DNA from 3 places in the Streptomyces sp. NPDC097619 genome. Region 2 is predicted to be linked to each of the others. Evidence: riboswitches for the same ligand, from Rfam matches in the RefSeq annotation. Region 2 holds a riboswitch; each other region holds the start of a gene.
What was found. A riboswitch is a leader RNA that binds a small molecule or an ion and turns the genes downstream of it on or off. The one in region 2 is predicted to bind cobalamin.
Positions count from the first base shown of each region.

Region 1: linked by a shared signal. The riboswitch ahead of ABTZ17_RS06500 (ribonucleoside-diphosphate reductase subunit alpha) and the one ahead of ABTZ17_RS30040 (prenyltransferase/squalene oxidase repeat-containing protein) in region 2 are both predicted to bind cobalamin.
Region 3: linked by a shared signal. The riboswitch ahead of ABTZ17_RS10155 (cobalamin biosynthesis protein) and the one ahead of ABTZ17_RS30040 (prenyltransferase/squalene oxidase repeat-containing protein) in region 2 are both predicted to bind cobalamin.

Region 1 is NZ_JBEOSD010000015.1:3,401-9,748, forward strand. Features, by position in the region: gene ABTZ17_RS06495 (ribonucleotide-diphosphate reductase subunit beta) at 1-866, opposite strand, end outside; gene ABTZ17_RS06500 (ribonucleoside-diphosphate reductase subunit alpha) at 866-3,268, opposite strand; cobalamin riboswitch at 3,429-3,551, opposite strand; gene ABTZ17_RS06505 (YbdD/YjiX family protein) at 3,706-3,900, opposite strand; gene ABTZ17_RS06510 (carbon starvation CstA family protein) at 3,900-6,062, opposite strand.
Region 2 is NZ_JBEOSD010000153.1:9,046-15,393, reverse strand. Features, by position in the region: gene ABTZ17_RS30045 (DUF4430 domain-containing protein) at 1-403, shown strand, start outside; gene ABTZ17_RS30040 (prenyltransferase/squalene oxidase repeat-containing protein) at 486-1,907, opposite strand; cobalamin riboswitch at 2,016-2,146, opposite strand; gene ABTZ17_RS30035 (prenyltransferase/squalene oxidase repeat-containing protein) at 2,471-5,263, shown strand; gene ABTZ17_RS30030 (hypothetical protein) at 5,260-6,174, shown strand; gene ABTZ17_RS30025 (energy-coupling factor transporter transmembrane component T) at 6,175-6,348, shown strand, end outside.
Region 3 is NZ_JBEOSD010000025.1:57,832-64,179, reverse strand. Features, by position in the region: gene ABTZ17_RS10165 (putative cobaltochelatase) at 1-318, opposite strand, end outside; gene ABTZ17_RS10160 (cobyric acid synthase) at 407-1,927, opposite strand; gene ABTZ17_RS10155 (cobalamin biosynthesis protein) at 1,924-2,904, opposite strand; cobalamin riboswitch at 2,961-3,084, opposite strand; gene ABTZ17_RS10150 (hypothetical protein) at 3,278-3,499, opposite strand; gene ABTZ17_RS10145 (inorganic phosphate transporter) at 3,529-4,788, opposite strand; gene ABTZ17_RS10140 (alpha/beta hydrolase) at 5,121-6,278, shown strand.

The sequences.
Region 1 (6,348 bases), on a different contig from region 2:
CGGACCAGCCGCTGGTCGGCCACGCACTGGAGGTACTCGCGCATGGACTCGGTGTTCATGCCGGGCAGGCCGTCGCCGCACAGGTCGCGGCCGAACTGCAGCTCCGCCTCCACGGCCTCCTTCAGCATGTCGGTGACCTGCTGCTGGAGGGCGTCGTCGAAGAGCTCGGGCTCCTCCTTGCGGACGGTGTCCACGACCTCGAACGCGAAGTTCATGTGCATGGTCTCGTCGCGGAACACCCAGTTGGTGCCGGTGGCCAGGCCGTGCAGCAGACCGCGGCTGCGGAACCAGTACACGTAGGCGAAGGCGCCGTAGAAGAACAGGCCCTCGATGCAGGCGGCGAAGCAGATCAGGTTCAGCAGGAAGCGGCGGCGGTCGGAGGCCGACTCCAGCTGGTCGATCTTCTCCACCGAGTCCATCCAGCGGAAGCAGAACTGCGCCTTCTCGCGGATGGAGGGGATGTTCTCCACGGCGTCGAAGGCCGCCGCGCGGTCCTCCGGGTCGGGCAGGTAGGTGTCCAGCAGGGTCAGGTAGAACTGGACGTGCACGGCCTCCTCGAAGAGCTGGCGCGACAGGTACAGGCGCGCCTCCGGGGAGTTGATGTGCTTGTACAGGGTCAGCACGAGGTTGTTCGCCACGATCGAGTCGCCGGTGGCGAAGAACGCGACCAGGCGGCCGATCATGTGCTGCTCGGCCGGGCTCAGCTTGGCCAGGTCCGCCACGTCGGAGTGGAGGTCGACCTCCTCGACCGTCCAGGTGTTCTTGATGGCGTCCCGGTACCGCTCGTAGAAGTCCGGGTAGCGCATCGGGCGCAGGGTCAGCTCGAAGCCGGGGTCGAGCAGGTTCTTCCGGTCGGTGGAGCTCATTACTGGCAGGCCTCGCAGGACTCGGGGTTCTCAAGGGAGCAGGCCAGCGCGTCGGCGTCGACGGCCTGCGGGAGGGGGGTGGCGGAGGCCGGGACGGCGGCCGAGCCGGACGCGGCGCGGGCGATCTTGGTCGCGGGGCGCGAGCGCAGGTAGTACGTGGTCTTCAGGCCCTTCTTCCAGGCGTACGCGTACATCGAGCTGAGCTTGCCGATGGTGGGCGTCTCCAGGAAGAGGTTCAGCGACTGGCTCTGGTCCAGGAACGGGGTCCGGTCCGCCGCCATGTCGATGAGGCCGCGCTGCGGGATCTCCCACGCGGTGCGGTACAGGGTGCGGGTCTCCTCGGGGATCCAGCCGAAGCCCTGGACGGAGCCGGAGGACTCGCGCAGGGCCTCGCGGGTCTGCGCGTCCCACACGCCGAGCTTCTTGAGCTCCTCGACCAGGTAGCCGTTGACCTGGAGGAACTCGCCGCTGAGGGTCTCGCGCTTGAACAGGTTGGACACCTGCGGCTCGATGCACTCGTACACGCCCGCGATGGAGGCGATGGTGGCGGTCGGGGCGATGGCCAGCAGCAGGGAGTTGCGCAGGCCGCCGCCGGCGATCCGGGTGCGCAGGGCGGCCCAGCGCTCCGGCCAGTTCAGGTCCACGCCGTAGTGGTCGGGGTGCAGCACGCCCTGGGCGGTACGGGTCTCCTCCCAGGCGGGGACGGGACCGTGGCGCTCGGCGAGGTCGGCGGAGGCCTCGTAGGCGGCGAGCATGATGCGCTCGGCGATCCGGGTGGAGAGGGCGCGGGCCTCCTCCGAGTCGAAGGGCAGCCGCAGCTTGAAGAAGACGTCCTGGAGGCCCATCGCGCCCAGGCCCACCGGGCGCCACTTGGCGTTGGAGCGGCCGGCCTGCTCGGTCGGGTAGAAGTTGATGTCCACCACGCGGTCGAGGAAGGTCACGGCGGTGCGGACGGTCTCGTCCAGGCGCTCCCAGTCGATGCCGTCGGGGAACTCGGGGGAGACGAAGGCGCCCAGGTTGACGGAGCCGAGGTTGCAGACCGCGGTCTCGCCGTCGTCGGTGACCTCGATGATCTCGGTGCAGAGGTTCGAGGAGTGCACCACGCGGCCGGGCAGCGCGGTCTGGTTGGCGGTGCGGTTGGAGGCGTCCTTGAAGGTCATCCAGCCGTTGCCGGTCTGCGCGAGGGTGCGCATCATGCGGCCGTACAGGTCCCGGGCGGGCATGGTCTTGCGGGCCAGGCCCGCGGCCTCGGCCTTGACGTAGGCGGCGTCGAACTCGGCCCCGTACAGGTCCACCAGCTCGGGGACGTCCGAGGGGGAGAACAGCGACCACTCGGCGTCGGCGTTCACGCGGCGCATGAACTCGTCGGGGATCCAGTGGGCCAGGTTCAGGTTGTGGGTGCGGCGGGCGTCCTCGCCGGTGTTGTCGCGGAGCTCCAGGAACTCCTCGATGTCGGCGTGCCAGGTCTCCAGGTAGACGGCGGCGGCGCCCTTGCGGCGGCCGCCCTGGTTCACGGCGGCCACGGAGGCGTCGAGGGTCTTCAGGAACGGCACGATGCCGTTGGAGTGGCCGTTGGTGCCCCGGATCAGGGAACCGCGGGCGCGGACGCGGGAGTAGGACAGGCCGATGCCGCCGGCGTGCTTGGAGAGGCGGGCCACCTGGTGGTAGCGGCCGTAGATGGAGTCCAGCTCGTCCAGCGGGGAGTCCAGCAGGTAGCAGGAGGACATCTGCGGGTGCCGGGTGCCGGAGTTGAACAGGGTGGGGGAGGAGGGCAGGTAGTCCAGGCGGCTCATCAGCCGGTACAGGGAGGCCACTTCCTCCACCGCGCGCAGGCTGTCGTCCTCGGCGAGGCCGCAGGCCACGCGCAGCATGAAGTGCTGCGGGGTCTCGATGACCTGCCGGGTGATGGGGTGGCGCAGCAGGTAGCGGCTGTGCAGGGTGCGCAGGCCGAAGAAGCCGAAGCGGTCGTCCGCGCCGTCCGCGAGGGCGAGGTCCACCAGGGCGTCCAGGCGGACGGCGTGGGTGCGGACGAACTCGACGGTGCGGTCGGCGATCAGGCCCTCGCGGTGGCCGGTCTCGACGGAGGCGGAGAAGGAGACGGCGCCCTGTCCGGCGGCCTCCTCGGCCACGGCGAGCGTGAGCAGCCGGGCGGCGAGCCGGGAGTACTCCGGGTCCTCGGAGATCAGGCCCGCGGCGGCCTCGGTGGCCAGGCCCCGCAGCTCGGCCTCGTCCGCGTCGGCGCTGCGGCCGCGCAGGGCGGCGGCGGCGACCCGTCCGGGGTCGGTGTCGGGCAGGTCCGCGGTGAGGGCGGTCAGCGTGCGCAGCAGCGCGGCACCGGGTCCCTCGGCGGCGGTCTCGGGCTGGTCGGACGCGGCGCGCGGTGCGGAAGGCGCGATGGTCACGTGGGGGCTCTCCCTGCCTCGGCCCGGTGGCCGCGGCGGAGGGATTGCGAGCGCGCGTGCGGGAAGGGCGACGCGGGGCCGGGACAGGCCGGCCCGTGTCTCCGCACGGCGTCCGCAGGCCCAACCGCGAGGCCCGGACGTGTCGTCTCCCGGATCGGACGACCCGGGCAGGCTGTCGGCAGGTCCTCGGACTCACGATGTACGGATGGGTACATCTCACACCGTTGCGGGACAGTTCCGGATTCTCACCGGATTCCCCTGCGGCGACAGCGAGGGAAAGCATACATGTGGGGGCCCCTTGGTGAGGGACCCCCTAGATGTTGTGTCGCCCGATACGCGGAGTCTTCAACTCCTGTCTCTCCGCACAGGGATTTCCGGTTCCGGACAGGCCGCAGGGCCCCGCTGTGAGACCGGCGGGGCCCTGCGTGCGGGGCTCCTCAGCAGCAGCGGAAGCCCTCGCGCGGGTCGGCTTCCCGGGAGTCCGTACGGGCCCGCTCGAAGGCCCGCCGGGTCATGACCTCCGCCGTCGGGTCGTGGCCGCGGGCGTGGGCCACGTAGCGGTCGTAGGCCGCCTCCCCGGAGAACTCGCGGACGTAGAACCTGATGCGGCCGAGGGCCCGGCGCGCGTCCATCAGGAGACCGGCTCCCGGACCCGGCCGTCGTCGCCGGAGCCGTCCCGGGCGGCAGCGGCGGCCAGCTCGGCCTTCTCCTCCGCGGTCGCGAACAATCCGGCCGGGGCGACGAGCTTCGACTCGGTGTACGGGACCTCGTGGAGGGTGACGGTGGCCGGGCGGCGGACCGCCCGCACGCACACCCGGGCGGCGTCCACCAGGACGACGACGATGAGCACGGCGAAGAGGGCGGAGAGCACGCCGTCCACGGTGGCGTTCGTCACCACGGTGTGCATCTCGTCCATGGTCTTGGCGGGGGCCAGGACCTCGCCGGAGTCGATGCCCTGCTGGAACTTGTCCCGCTGGGCGAAGAAGCCCACCCGCGGGTCCTCGGAGAACACCTTCTGCCAGCTCGCCGTCAGGGTCACGGTGGCGTCCCAGACCAGTGGCACGCCCGTCACCCAGGCCCACTTCAGCCGGCCCGACTTCACCAGCAGCGTGGTGCAGACGGCCAGGGCCACCGCGGCGAGCAGCTGGTTCGCGATCCCGAAGAGCGGGAAGAGCTGGTTGATGCCGCCCAGCGGGTCCTTCACGCCGACCCAGAGGAAGTAGCCCCAGGCGCCGACGACCACGGCGCTGGTGATCCACACGCCCGGCTTCCAGCTGATCTGCTTGAAGGGCTTGATGACGTTGCCCAGGGTGTCCTGGAGCATGAACCGCCCGACCCGGGTGCCCGCGTCGAGGGTGGTGAGGATGAACAGCGCCTCGAACATGATCGCGAAGTGGTACCAGAAGGCCTTCATGGAGGCCCCGCCGAACACCGAGGAGAAGATCTCCGACATGCCGAGCGCGAAGGTGGGCGCGCCGCCGGTACGGGAGAGCAGGCTGGCCTCCTCCACGTCCTTGGCGGCCTGCGCCAGGGCGTCGGGGGAGATGCTGAAGCCGAAATTCGCCACCGCCTGGGAGGCGGACTCCACGGTGGTGCCGACCACGCCCGGCGGGGAGTTCACGGCGAAGAAGAGGCCGGGCTCGATGATGCAGGCGCAGATCACCGCCATCACGGCCACGAAGGACTCGGTCAGCATGGCGCCGTAGCCGATCATCCGGACCTGGGTCTCCTTCTGGATCATCTTCGGGGTGGTGCCCGAAGCGACCAGGGAGTGGAAGCCGGAGAGCGCGCCGCACGCGATCGTGATGAACACGAACGGGAACATCGAACCGGCGAACACCGGCCCGTCCCCGCGGCTCGCGAAATCGGTGACGGCGGGCATCTTCATGACCGGCATGGCGAGGACCACGCCCACCGCGAGCAGTGCGATCGTGCCCACCTTCATGAAGGTGGAGAGGTAGTCGCGGGGCGCCAGCAGCAGCCACACCGGCAGCACGGAGGCCAGGAAGCCGTAGACGACCATCCAGATGACCAGGGTCTCCTTCTCCAGGGTGAAGAAGTCCGCCCAGGAGGACTCGGCGACCCAGCCGCCCGCGATGATCGCGAGCAGCAGCAGGGCCACGCCGATCAGGGACACCTCGGTGACCCGGCCCGGCCGCAACACCCTCAGGTACACGCCCATGAACAGCGCGATGGGGATGGTCATGCCGATGGAGAAGACGCCCCAGGGCGAGTGGGCGAGGGCGTTGACGATGATCAGCGCCAGCACCGCGAGCAGGATGATCATGATGGCGAAGACGGCCACCAGGGCCGCGGCGCCGCCGAAGGGCCCGATCTCCTCGCGGGCCATCTGCCCCAGGGAGCGCCCGTCCCGGCGGGTGGAGAAGAACAGCGTGACCATGTCCTGCACGGCGCCCGCGAAGATCACGCCCGCCACGATCCAGATGGTGCCCGGCAGATAGCCCATCTGCGCCGCCAGGACCGGTCCGACCAGCGGCCCGGCGCCCGCGACGGCGGCGAAGTGGTGGCCGAAGAGCACCCGGCGGTCGGTCGGGTGGAAGTCCACCCCGTTGTCCAGGCGTTCGGCGGGGGTGGCCCGCGTCTTGTCCACGCGCAGCACTCGCTGGGAGATGAAGCGCGCGTAGAAGCGGTAGCCGATGGCGTACGAGCCCAGGGCCGCGGCCAACAGCCAGGCGGCGGAGACCTCCTCGCCCCGGGAGAGCGCGAGCACCGCCCAACCCGCCGCGCCCACGAGGGCCACGAGCGCCCAGACGGCGATCGCCTTGGGGGTCATGCGGCCCGGAGGCGCTCCGGAAGGAGAGGGCGGGCCCGCCGTATCGGCCGGACCCGCCACATCCCGTTCTGTCCCGTTAGATCCTGGTTCCGGCATGGTCCTCGTCCCCTCGTGATCACATGCTTGGGCGCACGGAATCTACGGGGACTTCACTACCGGAGGTAAGACCTCGTCCGGATTCCGGTCCGAGAAGGTCAATTACTGGTCACCTTCGGGTAACCGGGGCCTTCTTTCGAACCGCGGACGGGTTCCATCCGTGCGCGCGTGCGCGTATTCCACGGAATGC
Region 2 (6,348 bases):
CGCCGAGCCGGTGAACACCAACGCCGCCGTCAAGGTCGCCCTGACCGTGCAGGGCCCGGACGGGCTGCTGTTCAAGGGCCGGATCAGGACCAAGGGCCACGACGTGACCACCGCCACCGGCGGGACCCACAAGTGCGACGGCACCAACGGCGGCGCCCACGCCACGAAGGTGCCCACCCCGACCGCCGCCCTCGACGACGCCGCCCGCAAGAAGGGCTTCACCTGGGACGGCACCTGGTACGCCTCGTTCGACGACTTCTCCGTCGACACCATCAAGAACGTCAGCGGCGGCGGGTCCGCCTACTGGAGCATCGAGGTGAACGGCACCCCGACCCCGGTGGGCGGCTGCCAGTTCGAGCTGGAGGCGGGCGACCGGGTGTCCTTCACCTGGACCTCCTTCTAGTCGCGCGGGCGCGGGCGCGGGCGCGGTCGCGGCCACGGCCCGGCTCGCGGGCGGGGGCGTCCGGGCCCCCGCCCGCACCGGCTCAGGCGCCCCAGCGCAGGGCGATGGTGTCGCCCACGGTGATCACCTTGCCGCGGGTGGCCCCGGCGAAGGCGGACCCGTCCACGCTCACCTTCCAGGTGTTCGAGCCGCTGTTGGCCTTGCCGTTGACCGCGGTGACGGTCCCGGTGCCCGACGCGGGGGTGACGCTGGTGACGCAGCCGGCGGGGGCGGCCGCCGTGGTCGCCGCCGTCAGCACGTCCCCGAGGGTGGTGGTCGTCCCGGTCGGGGTGACGGACACCGCGCACACCTTCAGGTTGCCCGCGCCGTCGTCCACGCTCAGCGCCAGCTTGGTGGCCGTGCCCGCGGTGAACGAGGACTGGGCCACCCACTGCGGGGCTCCGGCCGTGACCGGGACCGGCGGGGCGGAGGTGAAGCCGCCGACCGCCACGGCCCGCAGCGCGTCGAGGGAGGCGTACGCGGACGGGGCGGTGTCGGCGGGCTTGTACTTGAACCCGCCCGCCGGGTTGTACTGGTTGGCCAGGAGGAAGTCGATCGGGGTCTTTCCGGCGACCGTGGTGAAGTCCGTGCCCTGGGCGTTGATCCCGCAGGCGTTCAGACCGGCGACGGCCCAGCCGTTGGAGCTGGTGTTCACCCCGTACATCGAGTTGAAGGCCCCGGAGCCCGAGACCAGCTTGCTCTTGAGGAAGTTCTTCGCCTGGACCACGTCCGCGTCGGTGGCGGGCACCCCGGAGGCGCACAGCGCGGCCAGACCGGCGCCCGTCATGTCGATGTCGCTCGCCGCGGCCAGTGCCGTCGGGTTGCCCTCCGCCTTGCCGTACTGCCAGCCGCCGTCGTTGTGCTGGTTGGCGCGGATCCGCGCCACCAGCGCGTCGGTGAGGGCCTGCGGCACGCGCGCGCCGCCGGCCTGGGTCTTCGCGCCGCCCAGGGCGAGGGCGGCGAACACGGTGCCGTTGAAGTTGGCGGACGGACCGAAGTAGCCGGGCTCGGCGGTCTGCCAGAAGGAGTACACGTGCGCGATCAGGTTGCGGGAGGCGGAGACCCGGGCCGGGTCGATGCCCGCCGCGTACGCGTTGAGCACCCCCCGCTCGTAGTCGGTGACCACCGGGGCGGCCGAGGGCCAGCCCGCCGTTCCCAGCAGGTTGCGGTAGACGGTGCGGGCGTTCTTCGTGGTGTCACCGCCCGGGTAGACGTCGACGACGGCCGTCCCGGCCGCCGCGAACGCGCTGAACGCCCACTCGTTGGACAGCCCCGAGCCCGCGTACGAACCATCGGCGGCCTGGAGGGACTTGAGGTACGTCACACCGTTCGTCTTCGACGTGGCGATCTGTGCCGGGGTCGAGGTGGCCGCCGAGGGCGTCACGGTGAGGACGGTCAGAGCGAGGGCGCCGAGGGCCGCGGGGGCCGCGAGCGTGAGCCGGCGAGGGGTACGGGAACGGATCATGGCCTGCTCCTGGAATCGGCGGACGCCGGCCGACCCGGGCCCCGGAGCGCGCCGCACGGCGACGGGACCGGGTTCGGGGCCGCCGTCCGGAACGCGTGGTACGGCTTCCTGGTGGTGCGTCACCACACGGGCATTCGGGCTCGGCGCGACCTTCGCGGCCGCTCCACACCGTTGCGCGTCAGCCCCGGATTCTCACCGGGTTCCCCCATGGGCGCCCCGGACGCTACCCCAGCGATCAAGGGTCCGCCAGGTGTCGGGGCGCGGGGCTCCTTCCCGGTGCCGTCGATGAGACGCAGCCCACCTTGACGGCCCCGACGGCTGCGTGTTCGATGTCCGCTGAACAGCACTCAGCCCCAGGGGAAGCCGGTCGAATTCCGGCGCTGACCCGCAACCGTAGGCCCGGCACCGTCCCGGGCGAGCCGGATCACCTGTGGCCGTGTCACCGAACGAAGAACGCCGTCGCGGACTACGGCGTGGTCGCCCCCCGCCCCCTGCGGCCCGCCCGCACGGGGCGCATCGCCACGCACCCGTACGTCCCCCCGGCACGGACGAGGGGACTGCGGGTGGAGAGCCGACAGCGGCCGCACGGGCACGAGGGCACGGGACCGGTACGCCGCCTGGTCACGTTGACGGCTGTCCTGGCCCTGCTCGGCGGGGCGGCCGTCGCGCTTGTCACCCCCGCCGGGGCCGACCCCCTCAAGAAGTGCACCGCCACCACCGGCGCCGTCGTCGCCGTCGACTTCGGCCCCTTCGGCGGGAAGGTCGAGCGGGGCTGCGACGCCACCCCCACCACCGGCTACGAACTCCTCCACGAGGGCGGGTTCACCACCGAGGGCACCGTCCACGACGGCCCCGGGTTCATCTGCCGGATCGGCCTCGCCACCTTCGACTCCGGGAAGCGGTACCCGACCCCGCGGACGGAAGCCTGCCGGCTGACCCCGCCCGCCTCCGCCTACTGGTCGTACTGGACCGCCGCGCCCGGCGCGAAGAAGTGGACGTACAGCCCCCTCGGCGCCATGGCCCGCACCCCGAAGCACGGCGACGTGGACGCCTGGGTGTACGGGGCCACCGACATCGGCGGCACCAACGGGCAGCCGAAGTTCACCCCCGACCAGGTCCGCGCGGGCGGCGGGGCCTCCCCGAAGCCGAGGCCCAGCCAGAGCCCCGGGCCCACCGTGCCGCCCGGCTCCGTGGACCTGCCCGCCGCCACCCGCTGGCTGGGCACGCAGCTCACCGACGGCGAACGGGTCGTCGATCCGGCCGGCGGCGGCCCGGTCCACCTGCTCACCGCCGAGGCCGCCCTCGCCCTCGCCGCCGTCGACCACAAGAGCCCGGCCGCCGCGAAGGTCGCCCGCTTCCTGGCCCGGCCCGAGCAGACCGACGCCTACGCCTACCCGGCCGGGAAGACCGCCGCACCCGAACCCGCGGCCGCCGCCCGGCTCGCCCTGGTGGCCCGCGCCACCGGTGCCGACCCCCGCAGGACCGGCGGCCACGACCTCCTCGGCGATCTGGCGGCGAGCGTCTGCCCCAGCGGATCCGAGGCCCCGCAGCCCCTGCCCGGCTGCACCGTCCGGGGCGATTTCCCCACCACCTCCGGGCAGGCCGACGGCCAGGCCCTGGCGGTGATCGCCCTGCTCGGCGGCGGGATCACCCCGCCCGCCCCCGCCGTCACCCGCCTCACCGACCTCCAGTGCGAGGACGGCGGGTTCACCAGCATGCTCATCCGCCGCGGCGACTGGTGCGGCAGCGAGCCCGGGGCCACCGGCCTCATCGCCCTCGCCCTGAAGAAGGCGGGCGGCCACGCCGCGGAGGTCCGGGCCGCCGGCGCGTACCTGAACAAGGCCCAACTCTCCGACGGCGGATTCCCCGCCGCCTCCTACACCACCACCGGCAGCCCCTTCGCCACCGGATTCGCCGCCCAGGCCCTCCGTGCCCTGGGCGAACGCGGCCGGGCCGACGCCGCCGTCGCCTGGCTCTCCCGGCAGCAACTGCCCGGCGGCGCCTTCCCCTTCGAGGCCGGCTCCACCGACCCGCTGCTGTACGCCACGTCGCCCGCCGTCATCGCGGGCGCCGGCACCGACCTGGTGGCCCTCGCCGGCCCGCGGCCCGACCCGAAGCCGAGCCCCACCCCGAGCCTCACCCCGAAGCCCACGCCCACGGCCCCGCAGAAGCCCACCCCGACGCCCACCCTCGCCCCGCTGCCCGGCCCGGACCCGAAGAGGGGATCGGCCTACCTCACGCAGCGCTCCCGCCTCCTCCAGGGCCGCTACTACGAGGGCACCCCCGGCACCGGCTTCGCCGACTTCGGGCTGACCATCGACGGGGCCTACGCCCTGGCCGCGACCGGCGCCGACGACAACGCCCTGCGCGGCATCGTGGACTTCCTCGACGGGCGAGGCAAGGACGGCACCGGCCGCACCGTCAACGACTGGACGGCCATCGGCACCCGCTACGCCGGCGGCGGCTCCCTCGGCAAGACGGCCCTGCTCGCCCAGGCCGTGGGCCGCGACCCCCGCAAGTTCGCCGGGAAGGACCTCATCGCCGCCCTCGGCAAGGCCGTCTGCACGGCGAAGTCCCCCGCCCCCGACCGGACCTGCACCGCCAAGGGCGCCTACACCAACGCCCCGTCCGTCTTCTCCCAGTCCCTGGCCGTCATGGCCCAGCTGCGGGCCGGCGAGACCCGGGCCGCCGCCGCGCCGGCCGCCTACCTGAGGAGCCTCCAGAAGCGCTCGGGCGCCTGGCCCAGCATGGTCGCCGAGCCGAGCAAGGAAGAGGTGGACTCCACCGCCATCGCCGCCATGGCCCTCGACCTGCTGCCCGACAAGAAGTCGCGGGCCGCCGTGGACAAGGCCCTGGCCTGGCTGGCGAAGCAGCAGAAGGCCGACGGGGGCTTCCCCGGGGCCGCCGGCAACTCCGTCAACTCCGCCGCCCTCGCCGTCCAGGGACTCTCCCTCGACCCGGTCGCCCACCGGCCCCGCATCGCCAAGGCCCTGAAGTTCCTCCGCTCCCAGCAGAACGCCGACGGCGGCTTCACCATCGCCAAGGGCCGGCCCGGCTCCGACCTGCGGGCCTCCGCCCAGGCCGTGAGCGGCGCCACCGGGATCTCCTTCGCCCGGCTCCGGCGCAGCCTGGCGGGCACCACCGCCCCGCCCCCCACCGCGGGCACCACCGCCTCGCCCTCCGCCTCCACCCCGACGATCATCACCCCGGGCGGGACCGGCGGCACCGGCGGCGGCCTGGCCTCCACCGGGGCCCGGGTCGGGGCCGTGGGCGGCGCCGCCGTGCTGCTCACCCTGCTCGGCTGCGCCTTCGTCCGCTCGGCCCGCACCCGCCGCACCCCCGGGGCCCATCGGTGACCGGCCTCCGCCGGTCCGCAGCCCGGACCGCCGCCGCCTCCGTCCTCGTGACGGCCGCCGCCCTCGGGACGGCCCCCGCCGCCGGGGCCGCGCCCCAGCCCATCGGCCGCTGCACCACCACCTCCGGGGCGGTCCTCGCCGTGGACTTCGGACACTGGGGCGGCCCCGTGTACCGCTCCTGCGGCACCACCCCCACCACCGGATACGCCCTCCTCAACCAGGGCGGATGGCGCACCACCGGCACCGGGCACGACGGCCCCGCCTTCATCTGCCGGATCTCCTACAGCGGGCACAAGGGCGGCACCGCCTACCCCACCCCCGCCCAGGACGACTGCGTCCTCACCCCGCCCGCCTCCGCCTACTGGTCCTACTGGCACGCCGGCCCCGGCCGGAACACCTGGACCTACAGCCAACTCGGCGCCATGCTGCACGAGCCGAAGCCCGGCAGCGTGGAGCTGTGGACCTTCGGGGCCACGAACGTCGAGGGCACCGAGGGCCGGCCCACCATCAGCCCGGACCAGCTCCGCGCCCACAACACCGCGCCGATCGGCGACCCCACACCGACCCCGAAGGACACCCGGACGGCCGCACCCGTCCCGCCCGGCACGGGCACCGGATCGAAGCCCGTCCGCCCGAAGCCCACCCCGTCCGCCCCCGCCGCCACCCCCACCCCCTCTCCTTCGCCCACCGGGTCCTCCGCCCCGCCCTCGCCGAGCGCGGCGGCGACCCGCACCGGCCCGCCCGCCGCGGCGGCCCCCGGCGACGGCCCGAAGGTCGTGGACGCCGCCCCCGCCGCCGACACCTCCCGCGACACCGGCTCCGCCCTGCCGGCCCTCGCCACCGGAGCCCTGGTGCTGCTCATCGGCGGCGCCGCCGTCCTCGCGGCCAGGCGCCGCCGCACGGAGCGGTAGGTGGCGCGCACCCTCCCGGCGGCCCGGACCGGCCGGTCCGGGCCCGGCCCCGCGCCGGACCCGGGCGGCCGACGGCTGCCCCGCACCCTGCACCCCGTCGCCTGGTGGATCTGGGCCCTGGCCCTGGCCACCGCCGTCAGCCGGACCAACAACCCCCTGCTGCTCTTCCTCGTC
Region 3 (6,348 bases), on a different contig from region 2:
ACCGACCAGGCGGTCCTCGGAGGCCCCGACGGGGAGTTCGACCATCCGCGCGGGCCGGTCCTCGCCGCGGTCGGCCCCGTGGGGGCCGTCCGGGCAGCCCGGGTCGGGGGCGCCGGGGGCGCAGGAGAACCGGCAGCCGGGCACCACGTCCACGGCCGGCAGCAGCGAGGTCAGGGCGCGCACGGCCGTGGACTTGGCCGTTCCCTTCTCCCCGCGGACCAGCACCCCGCCGACGGCCGGGCTCACGGCGTTGAGCAGCAGGGCCAGTCGCAGATCGTCCTGGCCGACCACCGCGGTGAACGGAAAGGGCGTACTCAAGACTTCCTCACTCCTTCGAGCGGAACGGCGGTACGGGACCGGCCGGCGGGGACCGCGGCGGCCGGGCGGTGCGGGACGGAGGGCCCGGTCACGGCGCCCCCGGCGGTACGAACGGCAGCCCCGCCGGGGCGCCGTCCTCGATCAGCCGCAGCAGGGCGGCGGTGTCGGCGTGTTCCTCGATCAGGTCGCCGAGGGCGTCGAGCTGTTCCTCGCGCAGGGTGCCGAAGGAGGTGTCGGGGGCGGGCACGAAGCGGCGGCCGGCGGCCCGGGCCACCTCGGTGAGGAAGGCGCGGCGGAAGCCGTCCGACTCCAGCGAGCCGTGCCAGTGGGTGCCCCACACCTCGCCGACCCGGCAGCCGTCGAGGAAGGGGTCGCCGCCGAGGACGTCGGCGACCCCGTGGTGGATCTCGTACCCCTCGACGGTCTCGCCGAGGGCCGAACCGACGGGCCGGGCCAGGGTCTTCTCGGGGTGGAACCGGACCCGCACCGGAAGGAGCCCCAGGCCCGCCACGGTGCCCGCCCGGGATTCCACCTCGTCCTCGATGCGTTCGCCGAGGAGCTGGAAGCCGCCGCAGATCCCGAGGACGGGGCGGCCCTCGGCGGCCCGCCGCGCCAGGGCCGCCGCGAGGCCGCGCTCGCGCAGCCACTCCAGGGCCTTCACGGTGCCCCGGGTGCCGGGGACCACCGCCAGGTCGGCGTCGGCCAGCTCCTCGGGCCGGTCCACGAACCGCACGATCACGCCGGGTTCGGCGGCCAGCGCGTCCACGTCGGTGAAGTTGGACATCAGGGGGACCGCGCACACCGCGACCCGCAGCACGTCCTCGCCGACGGGCGGGGCGACGACGGACTCGCGGACCGTGCCGCGCATCGAGACGCGCAGTCCGTCCTCCTCGTCGATGCCGAGCCCGTGCCGGTACGGCAGCACCCCGAAGGTGGCCCGGCCGGTCAGCGAGCGCAGCATCTCCAGGCCGGGCTCCAGCAGGGACACGTCCCCGCGGAACTTGTTCACCAGGTAGCCCGCGACGAGGGCCTGGTCCCGCTCGGAGAGGAGGGCGGTGGTGCCGAAGAAGGAGGCGAAGACGCCGCCCCGGTCGATGTCGCCGACCACGACCACGGGGAAGTCCGCGGCCCGCGCGATGCCCATGTTCACGATGTCGGTGCGGCGCAGGTTGATCTCGGCGGGGCTGCCCGCGCCCTCGCAGATCACTGCGTCGTACTCGCCCCGCAGCCGCTCCAGGCAGTCCGTCACCACGCCGAGCAGCTGTTCCTGGCGGCCGCCGTGGTAGCCGCGGGCGCTCATCTCGCCGACGGGCTTCCCCAGCAGCACCACCTGGCTGCTGCGGTCGCTGCCGGGCTTGAGCAGGACCGGGTTCATCAGCGCGGTGGGCTCCACCCGGGCGGCCTGCGCCTGCATGGCCTGGGCCCGGCCGATCTCGGCGCCCTCGCGGGTCACGAAGGAGTTCAGGGACATGTTCTGCGCCTTGAACGGCGCGACCTTCACACCCCGGCGGACCAGCCAGCGGCAGATCCCGGCCGTGACCACGCTCTTGCCCGCGTCGGAGGTCGTCCCGGCGACCAGCAGGCCGCCGCCCCGTCGGGTGCCGCTCATCGGAGTCCCTTCCCTGCCCGGGCGGCGAGCGCCCCGGAGACGAGGGTCCGGCCCGCCGCGCAGGCGCCCAGCGCGAGCCAGGTCACCTGTCGGGAGAGCCGTACCGCCCGTGCGATGTCGGCGGTGCCGGCCGGGCGGCCCGCACCGTTGAGCACCGGCCGGTGTTCGGTCCGGCCGGCGTAGGAGAGCGTGCCGCCCATCCGGACGCCCAGGGCGCCCGCGAAGGCGGCTTCCACGGGTCCGGCGTTGGGGCTGGGGTGCGCGCCGGCGTCGGCCTTCCAGGCCCGGGCCGCCCCCCGGCGGTCCGGGCCGGCGAGCACGGCGGCGGCGGCCGTCAGCCGGGCCCCCGGCCAGCCGGCCACGTCGTCGAGGCGGGCGGAGGCCCAGCCGTAGCGCAGGTGGCGGGGGGAACGGTGGCCGACCATGGCGTCGAGGGTGTTCACGGCGCGGAAGGCGAGCAGGCCGGGCACTCCGCCGACGGCCCCCCACACCAGGGCGCCGACGACGGCGTCGGAGGTGTTCTCGGCCACGGACTCCACCACCGCGCGGGCGATCTGCCGCGCGTCCAGGGAGTGCGGGTCGCGGCCGCACAGGTGGGGCAGCCGGGCCCGGGCGGCGGCGATGTCCCCGGAGTCCAGGGCGGCGCCGATGGCGCGGGCCTCGCGGCCCAGGGAGGTGCCGCCCACGACGGCCCAGGTGGCGGCGGCGGTCAGGGCGATCCGCAGCGGGGCGGGGCCCCGGCGGACGGCCGCGGCGGCCAGTGCCCCCACGGCGGCGGCGCCGCCCACGCAGACCGCGGTGTGCAGGACCCCGCGGGCGCGTTGGGTATCGGGGCGGGCGGTCCACAGGGAGCGCTCGACGGCGGCGGCGGCCCGTCCGAAGGCGGCGACGGGGTGTCCGCGGCGCGGATCCCCGAGGATCCGGTCGGCGACCAGCCCGGCCGCCGCGCCGTACGCGAACACGCGGTCGGCACGCATGGCAGGTATGTCCTCACTCAGGGTCCGCGCCCTGGTTCGACGTGACCGGCGGTGAGAGTCTCCTGGCTCCCGGATCGGCGCTTCCCCCGGCCTTCCCGCCCCGGAGGGCCGTGACGCACGGTGGGGGAGAGCTCCCCGGTGACAGTGGCGGGACCGCGCCGGATTCGCACCGGACTTCCTCTCCTGCCGCCGCTATGGCCCGGGCAGTCCACCACGCACCGAGACGGCCCGTCAACTCGCCGTTGACCTGCGACGGGACAGTGTGCGCAGCCCCACACCGGGACGCGGGCCCCGGCTCGCCGGGCCGCCGTCCCGGGGCCCGGGTACGCGAAAGCTCCCCCGGGCGGTCGGCCCGGGGGAGCTTTCGGGGTCGTCAGGCGACGATCAGGTAGATGCCGTACGACACGGCCGCCGCGCAGAGCGCGAAGGCTCCGTAGGCGGCGCCGCGGGCCAGGGTGGCGCTGCCGCCCTGCTCGGTCGCGGCCTCGTGCTTGGAGAGGCCGACGAGGCCGAGGACGAAGAGGGTGACCAGGACCACGGTGGCCGTGAGGCTGACTCCGAAGACGGAGCCGAGGGCTGCCCAATCGATCTTCATGCTGCTGATCCTCTGTTCTGGTGCGGCGGTCAGACCGTGGCGGCCGGGGCCGCCGGAGCCGCGGGGTCCTGGTGCGGGGCCGGGATGGTGGCCTTGAGCTCCTCGTCGGAGACCGCGGCGGTGGTGCCGGCCGGGGGCGGGGTGACCGCCGCGATGGCCGTGGTGACCACGCCGGGAGCCTCGTCCGTGTCGGTCGCGTTCACGTTGTTGTGGTCGACGACCTCACGGCGGGAGATCTTCCAGATGGCGAAGCAGGAGCCCACGAGGAAGACGGTCACGGCGGCGATGCCGATGTCACCGGTCCGCATGACCAGCTCGGCGAGGGCCGAGACCAGGGCGGCGGCGGGCAGGGTCAGACCCCACGCGGCGAACATCCGGGTGGCGGTGGACCAGCGGACCACACCGCCCTTGCGGCCGAGGCCGGCACCCATCACGGCGCCGGAGCAGGCGTGCGTGGTGGAGAGGGAGAAGCCCAGGTGGGAGGAGGCCAGGATGACGCTCGCGGCCGAGGTCTGGGCCGCGAAGCCCTGCTGCGGCTGGAGGTCCGTCAGGCCCTTGCCCATGGTGCGGATGATGCGCCAGCCACCGAGGTAGGTGCCCAGGGCGATGGCCACACCGGCCGAGACGATGACCCACACCGGCGGGTTGGCGTCCGGGTGCAGGGCGCCACCGGCGACCAGGGCCAGGGTGATGATGCCCATGGTCTTCTGCGCGTCGTTGGTGCCGTGCGCGAGGGAGACCAGACCGGCCGAGGCGATCTGACCGGCGCGGTAGCCCTTGGCGGAGGTCTTCTCGCCGACCTTCCCGCCGAGCTTGTACGTCATCTTCGCCGCCAGCATCGAGGCGATGCCCGCCACGAGCGGGGCCGCGATGGCCGGGATCAGGACCTTGGTGACCAGGGTGCCGCCGTTGACGGCGCCGAGACCGGCGGACGCGACGGCCGCACCGACCAGGCCGCCCATCAGGGCGTGCGAGGAGCTGGAGGGCAGACCGACCAGCCAGGTGACCAGGTTCCACAGGATCGCGCCGACGAGCGCGGCGTAGATCACTTCGGGCTGGATGCCCTCCTCGTTGACCAGACCCTTGGAGATGGTCCTGGCCACCTCCACGGACAGGAAAGCGCCGACGAGGTTGAGCACGGCGGACATGGCCACCGCCGTCTTGGGCTTGAGAGCGCCAGTCGAGATGGTGGTGGCCATCGCGTTGGCGGTGTCGTGGAAACCGTTCGTGAAGTCGAAGACGAGAGCGGTAACGATCACGATCCCGAGGAGAAGCGTTATGTGCTCCATTTACCCAGGCTTCTGTTTGAGGTCAGTGGCTCGGCGACCGTAGGCAACCTGGGTGAACGGAAGATGAACTGGGTCGGGCGGAGCGGTGTACCGGATCGGAGGCAGTCCCCCCGGTACTGACCGATTCTCTCCTGTTCCTCCGCATTCGTGCAGGTCGGAGGCGGGTAAACGGAATGCAAGCGGAACCTCCGCGACCGGCTCCGCGGGCCTGCGGGCCGCCACCGGCGAGATCCTTGTCACCCTCCCGGGCGCCCACCCGCCCGGCCCCCACCGGCCGGGCCCCGACGATCTCCCCGGTGGCCGCCCCGCCCACCCCGCCCGACACTGGTGCCGTGCGCACCGCTACAGCGACGGCAGCGGCCGTCACCACGCTCCTGGGAGCCGGGGCGGCGGCCGTCGCGGCCGTCGCGGCCGGCCGGTACGCCGGCGACGCCGCCCTGCGGCCCGCCCCCGGCCGCCCCCTCCCCGGCGGCCCCCGGCTCAGCGTCCACGCCGCGGGCGACGGCCACGTCACCCTCACCCGCTCCCTGGCCTCGCTCCGGCCCGGCACCTACGGACTGGACGCCCCCGGCGTGCACGCCGTCGTCGGACCGGTCCTCGACGGCGTCCCGCACGCCCCCGACACCGTGGTCCGCCGGCTGGTCCGGGTCAGCCACGGCCGCCTCGACCCCGGCACCCGGGTCCGCCTCACCCCCCGGCTGTACGTCGGCGACCCCCGCTCCGCCCTCGGGCTCGACCACGCCGACGTGGACGTCCCCGGCGAGCTCGGCCCGCTGCCCGCCTGGTTCCTGCCCGGCGCCCGCACCACCTGGGTGATCGCCGTCCACGGACTCGGCGCCACCCGCGAGCACCCCATGAACCTGATGCCCTTCCTGCACCGACACCGGCTCCCCGTGCTCTCCCTCGCCTACCGCAACGACCTCGGCGCCCCCGCCTCCCCCGACGGCCTCGGCCACCTCGGCGAATCGGAATGGCGCGACCTCGACGCCGCCCTCCGCTACGCGGTCCGCTACGGCGCCGAGCGGGTGGTCCTGCACGGCTGGTCCACCGGGGCCGCCATGGCCCTGCACGCCGCCTCCCGCTCCGCCCTGGCCGCCCGGATCGCCGGGCTGGTCCTGGACTCGCCGGTCCTCGACTGGCACCTGACCCTGCGCGCCCTGGCCGCCGCCCGCGGCGTACCCGCTCCGCTCCTGCCGCTGGCCGTCCGGGCCGCCGAGGGCCGGGCCGGACTCCGCGGCACCCGCGCCCCCGGAGTTCCGGGAGCCCCGGGAGCCCCGGGCGTCCCCGAGATCCCCGAGGTGCCCGTCCTGATGTTCCACGGTCCCGGGGACACCCTGGCCCCCTGGGACCTCTCCCGCCGGCTCGCCGCCGCCCGGCCGGACCTGATCACCCTGCACACCGTTCCCGACGCCCCGCACGGAGCCATGTGGAACGCCGCCCCCGACCGGTACGAAGAGGCCCTGCGCCGCTTCCTCACCCCCCTCATGTGAGCCGCGACCTCCTCCGTCGATAGGTGCCGAAATACCGGTTCGTCCCGATCCGTCCCGTCCGCCACCGGCA